Regions from separate parts of the Brevibacterium sp. GP-SGM9 genome, predicted to be linked through region 2. Evidence: riboswitches for the same ligand, from Rfam matches in the RefSeq annotation. Region 2 holds a riboswitch; each other region holds the start of a gene.
What was found. Region 2 has a riboswitch for thiamine pyrophosphate ahead of ACH82I_RS07535 (TenA family protein). Riboswitches for the same ligand answer to the same signal wherever they lie in the genome.

Region 1 (4,667 bases), 340 kb from region 2:
GCGGCACTGACGTAGATACGGGTACCGAGAACACCATCGACGGGGGACTCACCGCCAACTAGACTTCTGCTATGGCGACGAAGGCAGTGAACATCGAGTCCATCGAGAAGGCGCTCGGAGAACCCTGGGCGAAGACGCGGGAGCGTCTCGAAGCGGCGGGAGGAGCCTCGGCGAGTCACAAGGAACTCGCCGATGCCCTCTATCCGCAGTTCGACGGCGTCGTCGACAAACACGGCTGGTGGGTCCAGGGTGCTGTCGTGGCCTATGAGCAGGAGATCGGCAGGCGGGTGCCCGGCCAACGCGCCGACGGAACCTTCGACGTCGCGGTCTCCCGCACGATCGTCGGGCAGCGCAGCGACCTCGTCGCCGCGCTCGCCTCCCACGTCGACGGATCCCTCAACGGGGTCGCTCTCTCCGCTGCACCTCGCACCTCGGAGACGGCGAAGCGCTCATTCTGGAGAGCGAACCTCGAGGACGGGACGAAGAGCGAGATCGCGGCCGAGACGAAAACCGAGGACAGATCGCTCGTGGTGATCACCGCGTCGAAGCTGCCGAGCCCCGAAGCGCTCGAGGACTGGCGGGCCTTCCTCAAGGGCTTCCTCCAGCAGTTCTGAGCGTGTCTGAGGACTGAGCGAATCCTGACCTCTCAGTCCCCGCCGATGATCGGGTTCCACGTACCCAGGACATGAGCCGCGACGATTGCGAGCACGCACACGCCCATCGCGAGCACCACGACCACGAGATCACGGGCGCCGAATGTCGAACGCCTCCGCCACGTCCTGCCGGGACGCCCGAACGCTCTGCCCTCCATCGCCATGGCCAGAGTGGTGCCGCGGCGGATCGAGACCACAAGCAAGACGAAGACTCCGCCGAATAGACTCCCCGTGCGGCGGAGGATCGATCCTCCGGCCACACCTCTCGCGCGTCTGGCCATTGACAGGGTCTGCCATTCGCTCACGAGCAATCCGAGCAGCCGGGAGGCCGCGAGCACCGAGACGACGACCACCTCGGGCAGTCGCAGATGTTGGATGAGGGCATCGGAGAGGTCGCGCGGATCGATCGTCGAAGCGAGCACGATGAGCGGAATCGCCAAGGCCAGGGCACGGACGAAGATCGCCGCCGCCGCATCGAGAGAGCCTGTGGTGATGAGCAGCAGGCCGAGATCGATGACGACGGCTCCGGTCTTCTCCGCGAGGATTGCCGTGCCCCAGGCCGCCAGCAGCGCACCGAGCGGCAGGAACCACAGGCGCTTGAGCGCGGCGAAGAGGTCGAGCCCGGTCGCCGGCAGGCCGAGCAGGGTGAACCCGAGGACCACGCCCGCCGACACGAGGTCGATGCTCAGCAGCGCCCCGACCATGAGGATGAGTGCCACGGCGATCTTCGTCAGCGGATTGCATCGGACCAGGGCGGTCCGGCGCACCACAGGAATGAGCTGGCTGGGGTCTTCGACCTCGGAGCGTTCTGCCTGCAATCGAGTCTCAGTCGACACGAGCACCCCGTTTCGCCTCGACCCGAACACCGGACCCGGAGGCCGGAAGCTCGACTCGTCTGGCACCGATCGCATCGAGGAAGGCGTGGTCGTGGCTGACCGCGATCACCGCGGTGCCGTGGGCGAGCACGTCGAGGAACAGTTCGACCAGTCCCGCCCAGGTCAGTGCGTCCTGGCCGAAGGTCGGTTCGTCGACGATGAGGACCCGCGGGCGGGGAGCCATCATCGCCGCCACCGACAGCCGCCGCTTCTCGCCGCCGGAGAGTCCCTGCGGATGCGCCTCGGCAAGACCGTCGAGACCGAGCACATCGAGCAGCTCGGAGACCCGGACATCGATCTCGGTCGCCGACCAGCCGGCGAGCTTGGGCCCCAGAGCCAACTCCTCGGCGACGCTGCGGGAGAGGAACTGATGCTCGGGCTCCTGAAAGACCATCCCGATCCGCGGCGCCAGCTGGGCCGAAGGCCAACGGAACGGTCGGGCGTGCTTCGTCCCGGTCCGCAGCCCCGCCTCGGCGAGGACCTCACCGGAGAATTCCGGGATCAGCCCGGCCAGGGTCAGTGCCGTCGTGGACTTGCCCGCGCCATTAGGGCCGAGGATGCCCACGACCTCACCCGCCCGGATCGCGAGGTCGAGCCCGACAGCGGCCGGGACCTTCGCCCGCGCTCGCCCCACACTCAGGTCCCTCGTGCGCAGCAGCACCTCGCTTTCGGTGTGATCTGCAGGTTCGACCGGGCTTCTGTTCTCGTGGCGCCCGGGTACCCAGATCCCGCACTCATGCAGGACCTCGGACAGCGCCGGATCGTCGAAGATCCGCCTCGGCGGGCCCTGGGCGAGCAATCCACGGCGTCCGATCACGACGACGGTGTCGACGTGGTCGAGCCACAGGCTCACCCGGTGTTCGACGATGAGCATCGTCGCCGAGGTGGCCGCCTGGGTGGCGAGAATCGCGTCCCGGACCGCTTCCGCGGAGTCCGGGTCGATGTTCGCGGTGGGTTCATCGAGGACGATGACCTCGGGAGACATGGCGTGGATCCCGGCCAGGGCCAGACGCTGCTTCTGGCCGCCGGAGAGTGCCGCGGTCGGGTGATTCGCCGGCAGTTCGAGGCCCATTGCCGCCAGTGAGCTCGGGATGCGCGACTCGATGGTCGCGGCGGGCAGGCTCAGGTTCTCCATTCCGAAGGCGACATCGTCGCCGACCCGGGAGAAGATCACCTGCGAATCGGGGTCCTGGAGGACCAGCCCGGTGCCGCCTCGGCGAGGATCCGGTGCGGCGTCTCCGACGAGCAGCTCACCGGTCGACTCTCCCGACTCAGCCGGCAGGACGCCGGCGATCGCATGCAGAAGCGTGGTCTTGCCTGCCCCGGACGGGCCGAGCAGGAGGATCTTCTCACCGGCGGCGATGTCGAGATCGAGGGGGCCGACGGCGGCTCGTTCGCGGTCGGCATGGGTCCACGAGTAGCCGTGCGCCGTGATCGGCAGGGACATCAGCGGATGCGGCCGGAGGCGAAGGAGCTCAGCGCCCCGGTGCGGGCGATCGCCCGGTAGGCGTACCAGGCGCCGATGCCGGAGATCACGGCACCGGAGACGATCGCGCACACGGCGTAGGCGATCTGGAAGCTCGGCTGCCATTCGGCGTTGTACATGATGTTCTCGCTCACGGACATGAAGGCCCCGGCCATGAGGCCGGAGAGTGTGGTGATCCACAGTGAGAACCGGCGGTAGCCGAAGGCCGCGAAGATGATTTCGGCGCCGAGGCCCTGGATCAGCCCGGACAGCAGCACGGTGGCCCCGAAGTGCGAACCGAGGACGGCTTCGACGACGGCGGCGATGAGTTCGCAGAGCAGGGCGGCACCGGGTTTGCGGATGATGGCTCCGGCCAGGGGTCCGGCGAGGACCCAGAGTCCGGCGATCAGTCCGATCGAGGGTGGGAAGGCCTGGAAGCCGAGTTCGAGGACCTTCCAGCTCAGGGCCAGCACCCAGAAGATCAGTCCGACGGCGATGCCGAGGACGGCTGTGGTGACGTAGTCGACGACCCGCCACTTCTTCGTCTTCGGTGCCTGGGTGTGTGCGGGTGCGGTCTTCGCAGCGGGTTCCGGTGCGGTCGTTTTCGGCATTGTGCCTCCTCAGATCAAGGAGGGGTAGAAGAGTCTCGACTTCCTTCGGCGGTGCTAACCGCATCAGGTTCGAGGGTCTGCAGCTTCATCTGCACTCTCAGCGCCCCTCGCGGCGCTCCCCTGTCGTAGCCACCACTGTACAACAGGGTCTGGGTTCGGCCGAGCCGTTCTCATCATGGAGCGTTCACCTGCCGTTTCAGGCAGGGACGTATGCCGCAGACTCTTCTGTTACTACTGCTCGGTAGGAATGGTCTGGTGAAAACTCAGCTTCTCATCAGGTCCCTCAGCTCCGCGTCGGTTCTCGCACTTCTCACCGCGTTCGTCGCCGCTCTCGTTCCGGCTCACGCCGAGGTGGTCGAGGACTCGACGATCACCGATCCTGTTCTGCAGGTCGGTGCGGATGAGTTCTCCCGCAATCTGTCGTGGATGAGCGAGAGCTCGGATGGGGGAGAGGTTCGGTGGGTGAAGGTCTCCGAGCTCGAGGGCGAAGAGCTGCCCGAAGACGCCGACAGCGCTGAGACCTCCGATTCCGGTCGCTCGTCCGATCTCAAGCGACATTACAACCATGCGAGCATGACCGGTCTGGAAGCGGGCACCGAGTACGCCTACCAGGTTGGCAGCGAAGAAGATGGGTTCACGTCGGTGGAGACCTTCACCACCGGCACGCCGGGCGGGGACAGCGAGTTCCTGGTCTTCGGTGATCCGCAGGTCGGCTCCGGCAGCGGTGAGCCCGATGATGCGACCGGTTGGGCTCGGACGCTGAGTTCGGGTCTGACCACGGCCGAGGCGCCGCGCTTCTTCTATTCGCTCGGTGATCAGGTGAACTCGGCGGGCGATCAGGACGAGTACGCACAGTATCTCGCTCCGGAGGCGACCCGGACCGTGCCCCAGGCGACGACGATCGGCAACCACGATGTCGGCTCGAAGTCATACGAGCAGCACTTCAACCGACCGAACGTCAGCCAGGATCACGGGGGAGACGGACTGATCACCTCCGGCGGCGACTACTGGTTCATCGACTCCGGCGTGTTGTTCATCAACATCAACTCGAACAATCTCGACA
Region 2 (4,667 bases):
CAATCGCGAGGGGCATGCCGGGTTCGACCGCGCATGATTCTCGGTTCCCTGAACGACTGTTCTCGTGTGCCTCTCACGACATCAGCAGGGAGGGAAGCACATGTTCGGTCCAGACAATGTCCGGCGCCGGTGGCGTCCGGAAGAGATCACCGTGACCAAGCCCGATGTGACCAAGCGGGCGATCGGCGCCGCGGCCATCGGCAACATCACCGAATGGTACGATTTCGGCGTCTACGGCTATCTGGCGGTCGTCATCGAGGGCATCTTCCTGCCGAAGGATTCGGGCCCCATCGGCCATATCATCGTCGCCGGTCTCTTCGCCGTCGCCTTCCTCGTCCGCCCCCTCGGAGGTCTCTTCTTCGGTCCCCTGGCCGACAAGATCGGCCGCAACAAGGTCCTCGCGATCACGATGATCATGATGGCCGCGGGCACATTCCTCATCGGTGTCATCCCCGACTACGCGACCGTGGGTCTGTGGGCGCCGTTCCTGCTGCTCGCCTGCCGACTGCTGCAGGGCTTCTCGACCGGCGGCGAGTACAGCAATGCGATGACCTTCATCGCTGAATACGCTCCGGACCGGCGGCGCGGGTTCCTCGGCAGCCTGCTCGAAGTCGGCACGTTCACCGGCTATGTCCTCGGCGCTCTGTTCGCCACGATCATCCAGGCCGCGTCCACCCCGGAATTCCTCGAATCCTGGGGATGGAGGATTCCGTTCTTCGTCGCCCTGCCGCTCGGCTTCATCGGCGTCTACCTGCGCACGAAGCTCGCCGACACTCCCGCCTACAAGGAGATGGAGAGGCTGTCGGAGCAGGAGGAGCAGAAGAATCATGCCAAGGGCGAGTTCAAGAAGATCTTCGCCCTGTGGCCGAACCTGCTCGCCTGCTGCGGACTGGTCCTGGCCTGGAACGTCACGAACTACATGCTCACCTCGTTCATGCCGCTCTATTTCCCGATGGTCGAGGACATCCAGGGCAGCGGCGGGGTCTCCGAACTGACCTCGCAGATCCTGCAGATCCTCGTCATGGCCGCCTGCCTGGGTCTCATTCCGATCATCGGACGGGTCTCGGACAAGGTCGGACGCAAGGCCGTGGTGAGAACAGGTTCGATTGCGCTCATCGTGCTCTCGTTCCCCTCCCTGTGGCTCATCCGCGGTCACAATGACGTCGTCGTCTTCCTCGGGCTGCTAGTGATGGGTCTGAGCCTCATCTGCTTCAGCGCGACGATGCCCTCGACTCTGCCGTCGCTGTTCCCGACGATGGTTCGCGCCGGTGCCCTGGCGATCGCGTTCAATGTCTCGATCTCGCTGTTCGGCGGCACCACTTCGTTCGTCATGACGACGCTGATCAATGCGACCGGGTTCCTCATGTGGCCGGCGGTCTACCTGGTGGCGGCCGGAGTCGTCGGACTTATCGCCATCCACTTCGTGCCGGAGAGCAATCGTCGTCCCCTGTGGGGTTCGACCCCGTCGGCAGCGTCGAAGGAGGAGGCGAAGGACCTCGCCGAGGAGCTCAACAGCGAGGCCGAGCACGCCTGAGGTCCGGGCGCGAGCATCTGGGTCGTCGGCACCGGCCCTCCGGGCGAGCTAGGCCCCCGACGGCTCAGTTCATCAGTTCTGGCACAGGCAGAACGGGTGTCCGGCTGGGTCGAGGAAGACGCGGAAGGTCTCCCCCGGCTGGTCGGCCGCCTTTCCTGCCCCGAGTTCAGTCACAGCCGCCTCGGCGACGTCGAGGTCATCGACCATGACGTCGATGTGCATCTGCTGCGGGTGCGCCTGACTGGGCCAGCTGGGGGCGTGATAGTCCTCGACCTGCTGGAAGCAGATCGGCGGCCAGGAGTCGGATGTGATCTCTGCCCAGGTTCCGTCCTCATCGACGTTGACAGTCCAGTCGAGGAGTTCGCCGTAGAACTTGGCGAGTTCGCCTGCATCAGGAGCGTCGAGAACGACCACGGGCTGCTTTGCGATAGCCATGATGCGAGTCTACGCCGCGGCACTGACGCAGAGAAGAGACCCTGAGCGAAGGCGCTGGTGTTAGGCTCGAATCACCCCAGGGGAGCGCCGAGAAGCGGCGCTGAGAGTGCGAAGAGCAGACCCTTTGAACCTGATCCGGTGAGCACCGGCGGAGGAAGTGAGGACACGGCAATGACCACTATTGAGCTGAACGAAGGCGGACCCGTGACCGCCCTGAGAGCCCGGTCCGCAGAGGCGTGGGACGCCGCTGTCGGACACAGGTTCGTCACCGAATTGTTCGCGCGGACCGTCGATGACGCCGTGATGAGCACGTACCTGATCCAGGACTATCAGTTCTTCGAATCGTTCCTGTCCATGCTCGGCGCCTGCGTCGCCCACGCCGACGAGTTGACGCCGAAGCTGCGGTTCGCCAAGCAGCTCGGAATCCTCGTGGCCGATGAGGATTCGTACTTCGTCCGCGCCTTCGCCGAGGTGGGAGTCGGCGAATCCGCCTACGCTGATCCCGAGCTGACCGTCCCGACCGCAGGGTTCAGCGACTTGATGGACGAGGTCGTCGACTCGGCTTCGTACCCGGATCTGCTTGTCGTCCTCGTCATCGCCGAGTGGCTCTACCTCGACTGGGGTGAGCGTTCGGATCCGCTGCCGGAACGAGACGTCCACGCCGGGTGGATCGAACTGCACCGCGGGACGGACTTCCGCGCCTGGGTGCAGTTCCTCGTCGATGAGCTCGACCGCGTGTTTCCCACCGGTGATGACTCGGAGTCCGTGGCGGCGCAAGACAGACTGGCACGGATCTGGCAACGGGCGGTCGATCTGGAGTTGGCGTTCTTCGATGAGGCGTACGCGGTCAACGACGTTTCGTGACCCCGGCGCACTCGGTCCATATTCTGTTTCCCTCGCATGGATAAGACCACCCGGACTAAGATTGTTGAACAGATCAGAGGTGCGGGTGTACTCAGTCACCCGACACTGCCGCTGGAGGATGCGAGGTATCACCGATGAGCACACAGCTGCTTCCCGTCGCGGACGGTCCCGCGGTCTACATCATCCATGACAATCCCGAATGGATCGCCCCGTTTGCGCAGGCACTCGAGCGTCTCGGCGTCGACTATGTCGAATGGCTTCTGCCTGAGGCTCAGATCGACCTCACGGCGGAGCCGCCTCAGGGTCTGTTCTGGTCCCGGCTCTCGGCGTCAGCTCATACCCGCACGGATTCCCATGTCAAGGAGTACGGACGTGCCGTGCTCGCGTGGCTCGAGGCGGCGGGGCGCACGGTGATCAATGCGTCGCATGTCTACGAGCTCGAGGTCAGCAAGGTCCGCCAGCACCAGGAGTTGGTCGCGCACGGATTCGACGCACCTCGCACCTCGGCGGTCTTCGGCGGCACCGGACTCGCCGCGGCGGCACAGGACTTCACTCCCCCATTCATCACGAAGCACAATCAGGGCGGCAAAGGCCTCGGTGTGCGTCGCTTCGACTCTCATGCCGAGCTCGATGCCGCGGCAGGCGATTTCGCTCCCGGCGGGTCCAGTGAGCCGATCGACGGGATCACCCTCGTGCAGGAGTACCTGCAGCCCGCGCAGCCCTTCATCACCCGCGCCGAGTTCATCGGCGGCCGGTTGCACTATGCCGTGCGCGTCGATGTCTCCGCGGGATCCTTCGAACTCTGCCCGGCCGACGCGTGCGCGGTGCCCGGCACATCGGCATCTGCGGTCGATCCGTTCACCCGCCGGGAGGAGATCACCGCGCAGACTCCCCTCGTCGGCAGGCTAGAGACGCTGTTGAGTCAGCTGGGCATCGACATCGCCGGCATCGAGTTCATCGAGACCCTCGATGGCCGACAGGTCGTCTACGACATCAACACGAACACGAACTACAACCCGAGCGTCGAGGACACCGAACGCGGGGCCGGCCGGATCGCTGCCGCGGATCGGATTGCAGAATTCCTCAAGGGTGAACTCGCCGAGGCGGTGCCCGGCACCGAGGCGTTCACACAGTCCCACTGAGACCGCCGAGTCCCACTGAGACTGCCGAGTGCTGCCGAGACCGCAGGGTGCGGCTCGGCTACTCTGGTCGGTATGAAGAGTGCGCGTCGAGCAGTTCTTCGCCGCCTGCTCACAGCGATCCGTGAAGTGCGACCGGGGCATCGCGCCATCGTCGCCGTCGATGGTCTCGACGGTGCGGGCAAAACGGTCCTCGCCGAGGAGCTTGTGAGGTTGGCGGCAGAGGGCGCGTGCGCTCGTTCGGTCGCCTCGGTGAGCATCGATGGCTTCCACCACCCCCGAGCGGTTCGCTATGCCGCGGGCCGAGGCCCCGAGTCCTTCTACCGCGACTCCTATGACTACGCAGCCTTTGAACGCGTGGTGGTGGCACCGTTCCGCCGGGGAGCGGTGATCACTCCGGCGGTCTGGGACGTCGATGCGGATCAACCGGTGTCGCCGGAGGTGCTCGACCTGCCTGAGGACTGTGTCCTCCTCGTCGACGGCATCTTCCTCCACCGTCCCGAACTGCGCGAGATCTGGGATGCGAGCATCTGGGTCAAGGTTCCCTTCGAAGTGTCCGTGCCGAGGGGAAACCAACGCTTTCCCCACCTCGGCGATTCAGATCCGGAATCCGAGGCGAGCCACCGCTACGTCGGCGGGCAGCGGCTCTACTTCGCCGAGGCAGCACCGTGGGAACGCGCCACTTGGTTCATCGA
Region 3 (4,667 bases), 1.8 Mb from region 2:
GTTCTGCGCGACGAGCGCGGTGATCGCGGTGGTCCCGAGCACCCCACGCGCGGTGAAGGTCTTGAGGTCTGCATGGATGCCCGCTCCCCCGCTGGGATCGGTGCCCGCAATCGACAGGGCGATGGGCGGCCGGGTGCTCATACCGGATCCTCCTGCGCGCCGGAACCGTCGCCGAATTCCCCCAGCAGTGCCGCAGCCGCCGCCTCCGGATCCGCAGCCCGGCAGATCGCCGAGACCACGCAGATCCCGATCAGCCCCCGTCCCCGCAGCTCACCCGCACGCTCGGTGCTGATGCCGCCGATGGCGACCGCCGGCAGACCCGCCAGTCCGGCCAATTCGCCGAGGCGGTCGGGCCCGATCCCATCCGGTGCGTCGGATTTCGTCGTCGTATCGTAGACCGGGCCGATGCCGACGAGGTCGACGACGCCCGTCTCCCGGGCCGCGGCGAATTCGGCCGCGTTCGCCGCGGACAGTCCGATGAGCGGTGCGGGGCCGAGTCGTCTGCGGACCTCGGTCACGGAAGTGTCGGACTGGCCGACGTGGATGTGGACGTCCTCGCCCTCGGCGATGAGACGCTCGGCCACGGCCACTCGGTCGTTGAGGAAGACGGGTACCTGCCGGTCGGTCCCGGCCACCGCCTCGGCGACGGCACCGATGACCTCCCGGGTCAGGGACTCGAACGCGGTGTCGTCGATGTCCTTATCACGGACCTGGACGATGCCGACTCCCCCGGCGACGGCGGCGCGCACGGTCTCGGCGACGCTGCGACCGGCCTCGCGGCACTGGGCGGAGTCGGTGACGAGGTAGAGACGGGTGTCGATGCCCGTCAGACGGTCGGTGGCCGCGGACTTGCTCGAGGTCACGCTCATGACTGCGGTCCTCGGTCGGCTGCGGTTCCGGCAGCGTCTGCGGCCTCGGACTCGGCTGCGGTTCCGGCGGAATCTGGGGCCACGGTCCCGATCTCGACAGCAGCCTCGGCGATCTGCTCAGCCGTCGTCGCATAGAGAGCGTCGAGGAAGTTCACCGAGTAGCTGCCGGGCCCGTTCGCCCCGACCGCCGCGGCCTGCCCGGCGACCTTGAAATGGGCATGGGCGGCGATCACGGCAGTGAACTTCGCTGCGGCATCGGCCTGGCCGGCACCGGCCTTCTCGACACCGGCGAGGTAGGCCGCGGTGACCGCCCCGAGCGAACACCCGGTGCCGATGACCAGCGGCATGAAGTCGTGTCCGCCGGCGATCCGGGCGACATGGTCGACACCGTCGATATGGGCGACGACCGCATCCCTGGGCCCGGAGACCGCGACCACGGCTCCGGTCGAGCGCGCGAGTTCCGCGGCGGCCGGGACCACCGCATCCACCTCGTCGGTGGATTCGACTCCCCGGCCGCCCGCTCCGGCGCCGGCCAGAGCCGCGATCTCCGAGGCGTTGCCGCGGATCGCGGTGGGGCCCGACTTCGCAGCCCGGTGGATGCGAGTGGTGCGGAAGTCCACGGCCCCGATGCTCACGGGATCGAGCACCCACGGTGTGCCGTCGTCGAGAGCCGCTTCGGTGGCGGCGTCGGCGGCGAGGAACTGCTGGTTCGTGGCCGTGCCGAAGTTGACGAGGAGTCCGCTGGAGACGCGGGTGAACTGTGCGGCATCGGCGTCGTGGTCGAGCATCGCCGGGGAGGCGCCGATCGCCAGGAGCACATTGGCACTGAACTGCTGCACCACGGTGTTCGTGATGCATTGGATGAGCGGGTTGCCGGCACGCAGTCGCTCGTGTGCGGAACGGAGACTTCCCGGCAGGTCGCCGAGGCTCCCGAATTCAGAACGCAGGTCGAAGTCAACCATGACGATCCCTTCGCTAGTATGGCCCAGATCAGGTTCGATGGGTGTTCTCTCAGCCTCATCGAAATCCGCGGCTGCGGATCCTCATGAGGCACCCCATGTCATTGCCCTCGACTCTATCAGTCGCTCCCAGCGTGGCGATTCCTCTCGCAGTGAACTCGTCGAAAGCAGAGCTGAGCGTCGAGGGCAGACTTCAGAAAGTCTGCCCTCGACGCTCAGGTGCGCGCTCGTTCGGCTACCCCCTGCCCACGTAGCGTTGGCCGCGACGGCTGAGCGCGTCGATGACCACGGCGGCCAACAGCACGAGTGCGGTGATGATCTGCTGCGCATCGGAGTTGAAGCCGATGAGATAGAGACCGTTGTTGATCGACCCGACGACCAAGGCACCGAGCACGGCCGCCCACGCCGTTCCGCGACCGCCGAAGAGCGAGGTGCCGCCGATGACCGCCGAGGCGATCGCATTGAGCAGGTCCTGGGTCGGCACGAGCGTCGATCCGGCGTTCGTCGTCACCCCGGCCTTGATGAAGCCGAAGAGCGCGGCAAGAGTTCCGGCCGCCATGAACACGCTGATCCGCACCCAGGTCACCCGGATGCCGGCACGCCTGGCGGCCTCGACCTTGCCGCCCACGGCATAGATCGACCGACCGTAGCGGGTCTTGCGCAGCACCAGATCGATGACGATGGCGATGACGATCATGAGCAGGAACGGCATCGCCAGACCGAAGTCCTGATTGATGAGGACGAGGAAGCCGAAGACGATCGCGAACAGCAGGACGATCCGCACCGTCACCGAGGTCCAGCTCGGGGCTTCGAGGCCCTCACTGTGCCGTCGCAGCTTCGAGTAGATGATCCCGGCGCCGAAGCCGATGATCGCCACCGCACCGAAGACATAGGCCCAGACTGCGGGGAAGTAGAAGTTCGCGAAGTCGAAGGCGAAGGTGTCCGACATCGACAGGTTCTTCTGCGTTCCCAGGGTGGTCAGCGTCAGCCCGGTGAAGGCGAGCAGACCGGCCAGGGTGACGACGAAGGCCGGAATGCCGATGACGGCGAAGAACCAGCCTTGGATGGCGCCGACGACCAGGCCGAGCAGCAGCATGATGATCAGCGCCAAGATCGGCGGAACGCCCTGCCTGACCACGAGCACGCCGAGCAGCGAGGCCGCCAGACCACCGAGTTGGGCGAGCGAGAGGTCGATCTCACCGAGGAGCAGGATGAGGTTGATGCCGAGTGCGAGGATCGCAATATAGGCGACCGTCGAGGACAGATTGACGAGATTGGCCGGTGACAGGAAGCTGCTGTTCGCCGATTGGAAGACGATGACGATGACGACGAGGGCGAGGATGACCGGCAGCGAACCGAGCTGGCCCTCCTTGACGCGGCGGACGAAGGTCGCGAAGAACCCCTCATGGGAGATCCGCTCGTCGGTGATGAATGCGTTGCGGGTCATCGGCGCTCACCCCTCCGGGTCGCCCGCTGCGTGACGACGTTGTCGCTGGCACCGGTGATCGCGGCGACGAGCACGTCGGTGCGCTCATCCCCGTCGAAGTCGCCGGCATCCTTGCCCAGACGCAGGACGTGGATCCGATCGCAGACGGCTTGGACATCGGCCATATTGTGGCTGACCAGCAGCACCCCGAGGTCACGTTCCTTGAGCCGTTCGATGAGGTTGAGCACCTCGGCGGTCTGGGCCACGCCCAGGGCCGCGGTCGGTTCGTCGAGCATGACGATGGAGGGATTGCCGAGTAGGGAGCGGGCGATCGCGACCGTCTGCCGCTGACCGCCGGACAGAGCCGCGATCGGCACCCGCACACTCGGGATCTTCGCCGACAGTGACCGCAGGAGCTCCCAGGACTTCGCTTCCATGGACACCTCGTCGAGGACTCCTCCCCGGGTGTTCTCATGCCCGAGGAACAGATTGGCCACGACGTCGAGGTTCTCGCACAGCGAGAGGTCCTGGAAGACGGTGGCGACTCCGGCCTTCTGCGCGTCCTTCGGGGAGGAGAACTTCTGCTGGGTCCCGTCGATGATGAGTTCGCCCTCATCGGCACCGTGGACTCCGGCGATGACCTTGATCAGCGTCGATTTGCCGGCGCCGTTGTCGCCGACGAGTCCGACGACCTCGCCGCGGCCGATGCTCAGGTTGATGTCGGTCAGCGCCTGCACGGCGCCGAACCGTTTGTTGATTCCGCGCAGCTCGAGCACGGGCTCGCTGCCGCCTCTCGGCGACCGTGGTGAGGCGGAGGCCGTTTCGGATGTCTCAGGTGTCATCTGTTCCTACTTGTCGATGTCGATATGTGTGCCGGAGCCCGATCGGACTCCGGCACACACGCTGCGTGCTCTTACTTCACGCCTGCTTCTTCGCAGAGCTTCTGCACGTCGCCGGAGCAGATGTCCTCGGCCTTGATCTGGTCGCCGACGATGTCCTTGACCGTGTCCTTGGTGACGACCTTGGCTTCGACGAAGTCCGTCGGGGTGTCCTTGTAGGTCGTGCCGGCCTCGGGCTCCTCACCGGAGGCCAGTGCCACGGAGGCCTTGGCCGCGAACTCGGCCTGCGGCGGGATCGACTTGTAGATCGTGGCGAACTGGTCGCCCTTGAGGATGTTCTGGAGACCGTCGACCTCCGCGTCCTGACCGGTGACCACGGTGTCGACCTTGGCCTTCTTCGTCGCCGCCAGGACGCCGCCTGCTGTTCCGTCGTTGGCCGCGTAGATCGCGATCGGGTCCTCGTCGGAGCTCTGCAGCTGTCCTTCGACCCACTGGCGAGCGTCGTCGGGGTTCCAGTCGAGGGTGTCGTGACTGCCGGCGATGTCGACGCCGGCGCCCTTGAGGGTCTCCTCAG
Region 4 (4,667 bases), 710 kb from region 2:
TCATCGTCAGCTACGGCATGGAGATGATCCGCAAGTACGAGGCCATCGCCGGTCCCATCATCCTCGTCACCTTCCTCGCCCTGGCGATCTGGATGCTCGCCCGCGTGGACTTCTCCATCGCCTGGTCGAGAGACGATGCACTGACCGGATGGCCGATGTGGATGCACATCCTCGGCGGCGGCTCCCTGTGGGTGGCGATCTACGGCACCTTCGTGCTCAACTTCTCCGACTTCACCCGCGCTGCGAAGAAGAAGGGCTCGATCGTCGTCGGAAACTTCTGGGGAATCCCCATCAACATGCTCGTCTTCGGCCTCGTCGTCATCTCCCTGGCCGGGGCCCAGTACGAGATCGACGGCACCGTCATCTCCTCGCCGGCCGATATCGTCCAGGCCATCGGCAATCCGATCCTGCTGGCACTGGCGTCCCTGGCCCTGCTCGTACTCACCGTCGCGGTCAACCTCATGGCGAACTTCGTCGCTCCCACCTATGCACTGACGAACCTGTTCCCGCGGCACCTCAACTTCCGTTCGGCGGCGATCATCTCGGCCGTCATCGGCTTCGTCATCCTGCCGTGGAACCTCTATGACTCACCTGTCGTCATCGTCTACTTCCTCGGCGGACTCGGTGCCCTGCTCGGACCCCTGTTCGGCATCATCATGGTCGACTACTGGGTGATCCGGAAGACGAAGGTCAACGTCCCGCAGCTCTACACCGAGGCGAACGACGGCGAGTACTTCTATCACCACGGTGTCAACTGGCGGGCGATCGGGGCCTTCGTTCCCGCCTCGGCGATCTCGCTGGTCTTCGCCCTGGTGCCGGCCTTCGCCGGCCTGTCCGAGTTCTCCTGGTTCAGCGGGGCTGCCCTGGCGGCGCTCATCTACTTCTTCATCGCCCGCCGCGACTTCACCTTCCGTGAGGTCGACGGCGAAGAGATCGCGGTGCCGACGACCCACTGAGCCGTGCGCACCACCCGCCGACAATGCAGCGCTGCGCTGCGCGACGTGCCGCCCCGACTGCACACCACCGCCCCGCACACCGACCACACAACGCCCCGTACCCCGACCGCACACCGACCCGCACCTCAATCGACCCGCACCCCAGGAGACCTCAGTGAAGATCCTCGTCGTCAACGTCAACACCACCGAATCGATGACCGAAGGCATCGCCGCAGCGGCCCGGTCGGCCGCCTCGGCGGGCACAGAGATCATCGGGGTGACCCCGACGTTCGGAGCCGAGTCCTGTGAGGGCAACGTCGAGAGCCATCTCGCCGCGCTCGGGGTGATGGACGCCGTGCTCAAGCACCAAGGCGACTTCGATGCCGTGATCCAAGCCGGCTACGGCGAGCACGGCAGGGAAGGCCTGCAGGAACTCCTCGACGTTCCGGTCATCGACATCACCGAGGCGGGAGCGGGCCTGGCGATGTTCCTCGGCCGTCGCTTCTCGGTCGTGACCACCCTCGATCGCACCGTGCCGCTGATCGAGGATCGGCTGCTCCTGGCCGGACTGCACACCCACTGCGCCTCGGTGCGGGCCTCCGGGATGGCCGTGCTCGAGTTGGAGAACGAGCCCGAACGTGCCGTCGCCGCGATCACGGAGCAGGCCGCCGAGGCGGTCGAGCGTGATCGTGCAGAGGTCATCGTTCTCGGCTGCGGGGGAATGGCGGAGCTCGCGAACTCGATCGTCGACCGGTGCCAGGTCCCGGTCGTCGACGGAGTCACGGCCGCAGTCAGACTCGCCGAATCACTTGTCGGCCTCGGCCTGTCGACCTCGAAGGTGCGCACCTATGCGCCGGCCAGGCCGAAGCAGATGCGCGGCTGGCCTCTGGGTGAGAACGCAGCCGTCTCCGCGCACGAAGCGGACTGAAGTACCCGCAGCGCAAGAGCTCTGAGTTTGCCGCGGCCCCGGAACTCAGTTCGGACCGGGTGATTCCTCGGCATCGTCGCCGCCAGGCGAATTGGCCAGACGCTCCTTGTGCTTGTCGTGCTGCTCCTGGCTGGTGCCCAGGTGCCGAATCGCCAGCTCGCGGGCCCTGCTCTGGTCCCGGCGGGCGATGGCTTCGTAGAGTTCGGCGTGCTCGGTGGCGACGAAATCGAGGTCATCATGCTGACTCAGCTGCCAGCGCATGCGGGAATCGAGCAGCTCGCCGATCTCGACGAGGAGCTGATTGCCCGAGAGCTCAGTGACGATCGCATGGAACTCGGCAGCACAGCGATGAGCGCCGACGGCATCCCCGGCCCGAGACAGCTCCTGCCCCTTCTGCATCGTCGCTTCCAAGCGCGCGAGTCCGTCGCGGGTGTGGCGCTGCGCGGCGAGTTCGAAGGACAGGGTGTCGAAGACCGTGCGCACCTCGTTGAGATCGGCGATGTCGCTGGGGGAGAAGTCGCGGACAGTCGACCAGGTGTTGGGTCTGTTCGTCACCAGCCCCTCGGCGGCAAGCTGTTTGAGCGCTTCGCGCACCGGGACGCGGGAGACTCCGAGTTCGGCCGCGAGGTTCCTCTCGACGAGTCGGTCTCCGGGATTCCTGACTCCGTCGATGATCTCATTGCGCAGGGCATCGGTGACCCGCACTGTCTCTGAGCGTGGAGTGTCATTGTTCTTCACCTGGTCATTCTCTCATTGTCGGTCCTGCTTGGACGGGAATCGAAGGCGGCTGATTCGAAGGCAGGATTCGACCGCGAGATTGCGGTTCGCGGTGGTGCAGGCTCGTGCTATGGTCGCAGGCAGTGACACGGGGTGCCCCGAGCGAGGGCTGAGAGAACACCCGTCGAACCTGATCCGGTTAGTACCGGCGAAGGGATTGTCCGCAGGATCGACTGCGCACCGTCACCGAGGTGACCCCTCGGTGATCGTCCATCCGTCGACCCGTACGGCGTTCCTTCGCCATGAGCATAAGGAAACGCACATGAGCGAGACCACCGACCAGACCACGAGCAACCCGCCGATCAACGAGCAGATCGTCCTCATCACCGGGGGCGCCCGCGGGCTCGGACTCAGCCTCACCAGGGCTTTCCTCCGCGAGGGCGCCAAGGTCGTCATCAACTACCTCACCAGTGAAGACTCCGCTCGCCGGCTCGCCGCCGAGCATCCCGACCGGGCCGTCGCGATCCGCGCCGACGTTCGTGATCGGTCACAGGTCGACGCCCTGTTCGCCGAGGCGGCTGCGCATTTCGCGGCTCCGATCACCACGGTGGTCAACAACGCACTCATCGATTTCTCCTTCAACGGCGATGCCCGACCCCACGCCGAGGAGATCACCGTCGAAGCGCTGACGGCACAGTTCCACGGTGCCGTCGGAGCGGCGACGAACACCACCCAGGCCGCATTGGCCGGATTCGCACAGGCCGGATCGGGCCGGATCATCAACATCGGCACCAACCTGTTCCAGAACCCGGTCATGCCCTACCACGACTACACTGCGGCGAAGGCGGCGCTGCTGTCGCTGACGAGAACCTTCGCCGCCGACCTCGGGCCCAGGCAGGTGCGGGTGAATATGCTCAGCGGCGGCCTGCTGCGCACCACGGACGCCAGCGCCGCGACACCCGCAGAGGTCTTCGACGGAATCGCCGCCGGTACCCCGCTGCAGCGGGTGACCACCCCGGAGGAATTCGCCGACTCCGCACTCATCTTCGCCTCACCCTGGTCGCGGGGGATCACCGGTCAGAATCTCGTCGTCGACGGAGGACTGGTGAAGAACGGATGTCTCACGACCAGACGCCCCACGACCCGACGCCGCATCGTCCGGTCCATCTCAATCTTTTCGCCCACGGCTGCGGACACCATTCGGCGGCCTGGCGGGCCGAGGATTCGACGGTCGAGCGCCTCGGCGACATCACCTACTGGGAGGAACTGGCTCGGATCGCCGAACGCGGACGGTTCGACGCCTTCTTCCTCGCCGACGGACAGTCGGCCGGAGTCCCGGGCCTGGCGAACGGCCCGCGGTGGCTTCTCGAACCGCTGACCACCCTGACCGTACTGTCCCGAGCGACGGCGCATATCGGACTGGTGAGCACGATCTCGGCGAGCTTCTGGGATTCGTTCCACGCGGCGCGGATCCTCGCCGGCCTCGACCACATCTCCGGTGGCCGGGCCGGGGTCAACATCGTGACCTCGACGACCGACGCCGAGGCACGCAACCACGGCATGGACGGACTGCCCGCGCATGCGCAGCGCTACGCTCGGGCCGAGGAATTCACCTCGGTGATGCTCAGGCTCTGGGACTCGTGGCCGGCCGAGGCGATCCTCGCCGATCGCGACGGTGACTATGTCGACGAATCTCGACTGCAGTCGATCGACTGCAGTCGATCGACCACTCAGGCGATCACTTCTCTGTGGCGGGCCCGCTCAACATCCCCTCGACCCCGCAGGGCCGACCGGTGATCTTCCAAGCCGGCGCCTCCGCGCCGGGCCGGGACCTGGCGGCCCGGTTCGCCGACGGCGTCTACGCGGTCGCCTGGGACTTCGAACAGGCACTCGAATACAGGCAGGACGTCCTCGCCCGTGCCGCGACCGCCGGACGCGACCCCGACTCGGTCACGGTCATGCCCGGGCTCGTCACCTATGTGGCACCGAGCGAGGCAGGGGCCAGGGAGCTCTAGGCCGAACTCAACGACCTGCTGCCCGTCGCGGACTCGTTGCGCCAGCTGGCCTACTTCACCGGGCAGGGCACC

Region 1: linked by a shared signal. The riboswitch ahead of ACH82I_RS05945 (ECF transporter S component) and the one ahead of ACH82I_RS07535 (TenA family protein) in region 2 are both predicted to bind thiamine pyrophosphate.
Region 3: linked by a shared signal. The riboswitch ahead of thiM (hydroxyethylthiazole kinase) and the one ahead of ACH82I_RS07535 (TenA family protein) in region 2 are both predicted to bind thiamine pyrophosphate.
Region 4: linked by a shared signal. The riboswitch ahead of ACH82I_RS04225 (3-oxoacyl-ACP reductase) and the one ahead of ACH82I_RS07535 (TenA family protein) in region 2 are both predicted to bind thiamine pyrophosphate.

Annotation. Positions count from the first base shown of each region.
Region 1 is NZ_CP178563.1:1,293,876-1,298,542, reverse strand. It holds gene ACH82I_RS05960 (hypothetical protein) at 72-614, shown strand; gene ACH82I_RS05955 (energy-coupling factor transporter transmembrane component T) at 647-1,471, opposite strand; gene ACH82I_RS05950 (ABC transporter ATP-binding protein) at 1,479-2,975, opposite strand; gene ACH82I_RS05945 (ECF transporter S component) at 2,975-3,604, opposite strand; TPP riboswitch at 3,628-3,736, opposite strand; gene ACH82I_RS05940 (metallophosphoesterase) at 3,860-4,667, shown strand, end outside.
Region 2 is NZ_CP178563.1:1,637,414-1,642,080, forward strand. It holds gene ACH82I_RS07525 (MFS transporter) at 101-1,534, shown strand; gene ACH82I_RS07530 (VOC family protein) at 1,607-1,969, opposite strand; TPP riboswitch at 2,038-2,144, shown strand; gene ACH82I_RS07535 (TenA family protein) at 2,141-2,833, shown strand; gene ACH82I_RS07540 (ATP-grasp domain-containing protein) at 2,968-3,975, shown strand; gene ACH82I_RS07545 (uridine kinase) at 4,048-4,667, shown strand, end outside.
Region 3 is NZ_CP178563.1:3,470,197-3,474,863, reverse strand. It holds gene thiD (bifunctional hydroxymethylpyrimidine kinase/phosphomethylpyrimidine kinase) at 1-141, opposite strand, end outside; gene thiE (thiamine phosphate synthase) at 138-869, opposite strand; gene thiM (hydroxyethylthiazole kinase) at 866-1,831, opposite strand; TPP riboswitch at 1,819-1,937, opposite strand; gene ACH82I_RS15535 (sugar ABC transporter permease) at 2,064-3,275, opposite strand; gene ACH82I_RS15530 (ATP-binding cassette domain-containing protein) at 3,272-4,096, opposite strand; gene ACH82I_RS15525 (substrate-binding domain-containing protein) at 4,168-4,667, opposite strand, start outside.
Region 4 is NZ_CP178563.1:928,354-933,020, reverse strand. It holds gene ACH82I_RS04240 (NCS1 family nucleobase:cation symporter-1) at 1-956, shown strand, start outside; gene ACH82I_RS04235 (aspartate/glutamate racemase family protein) at 1,111-1,863, shown strand; gene ACH82I_RS04230 (GntR family transcriptional regulator) at 1,909-2,601, opposite strand; TPP riboswitch at 2,720-2,815, shown strand; partial or broken gene ACH82I_RS04225 (3-oxoacyl-ACP reductase) at 2,903-3,694, shown strand; gene ACH82I_RS04220 (LLM class flavin-dependent oxidoreductase) at 3,697-4,377, shown strand; gene ACH82I_RS04215 (LLM class flavin-dependent oxidoreductase) at 4,374-4,595, shown strand; gene ACH82I_RS04210 (hypothetical protein) at 4,632-4,667, shown strand, end outside.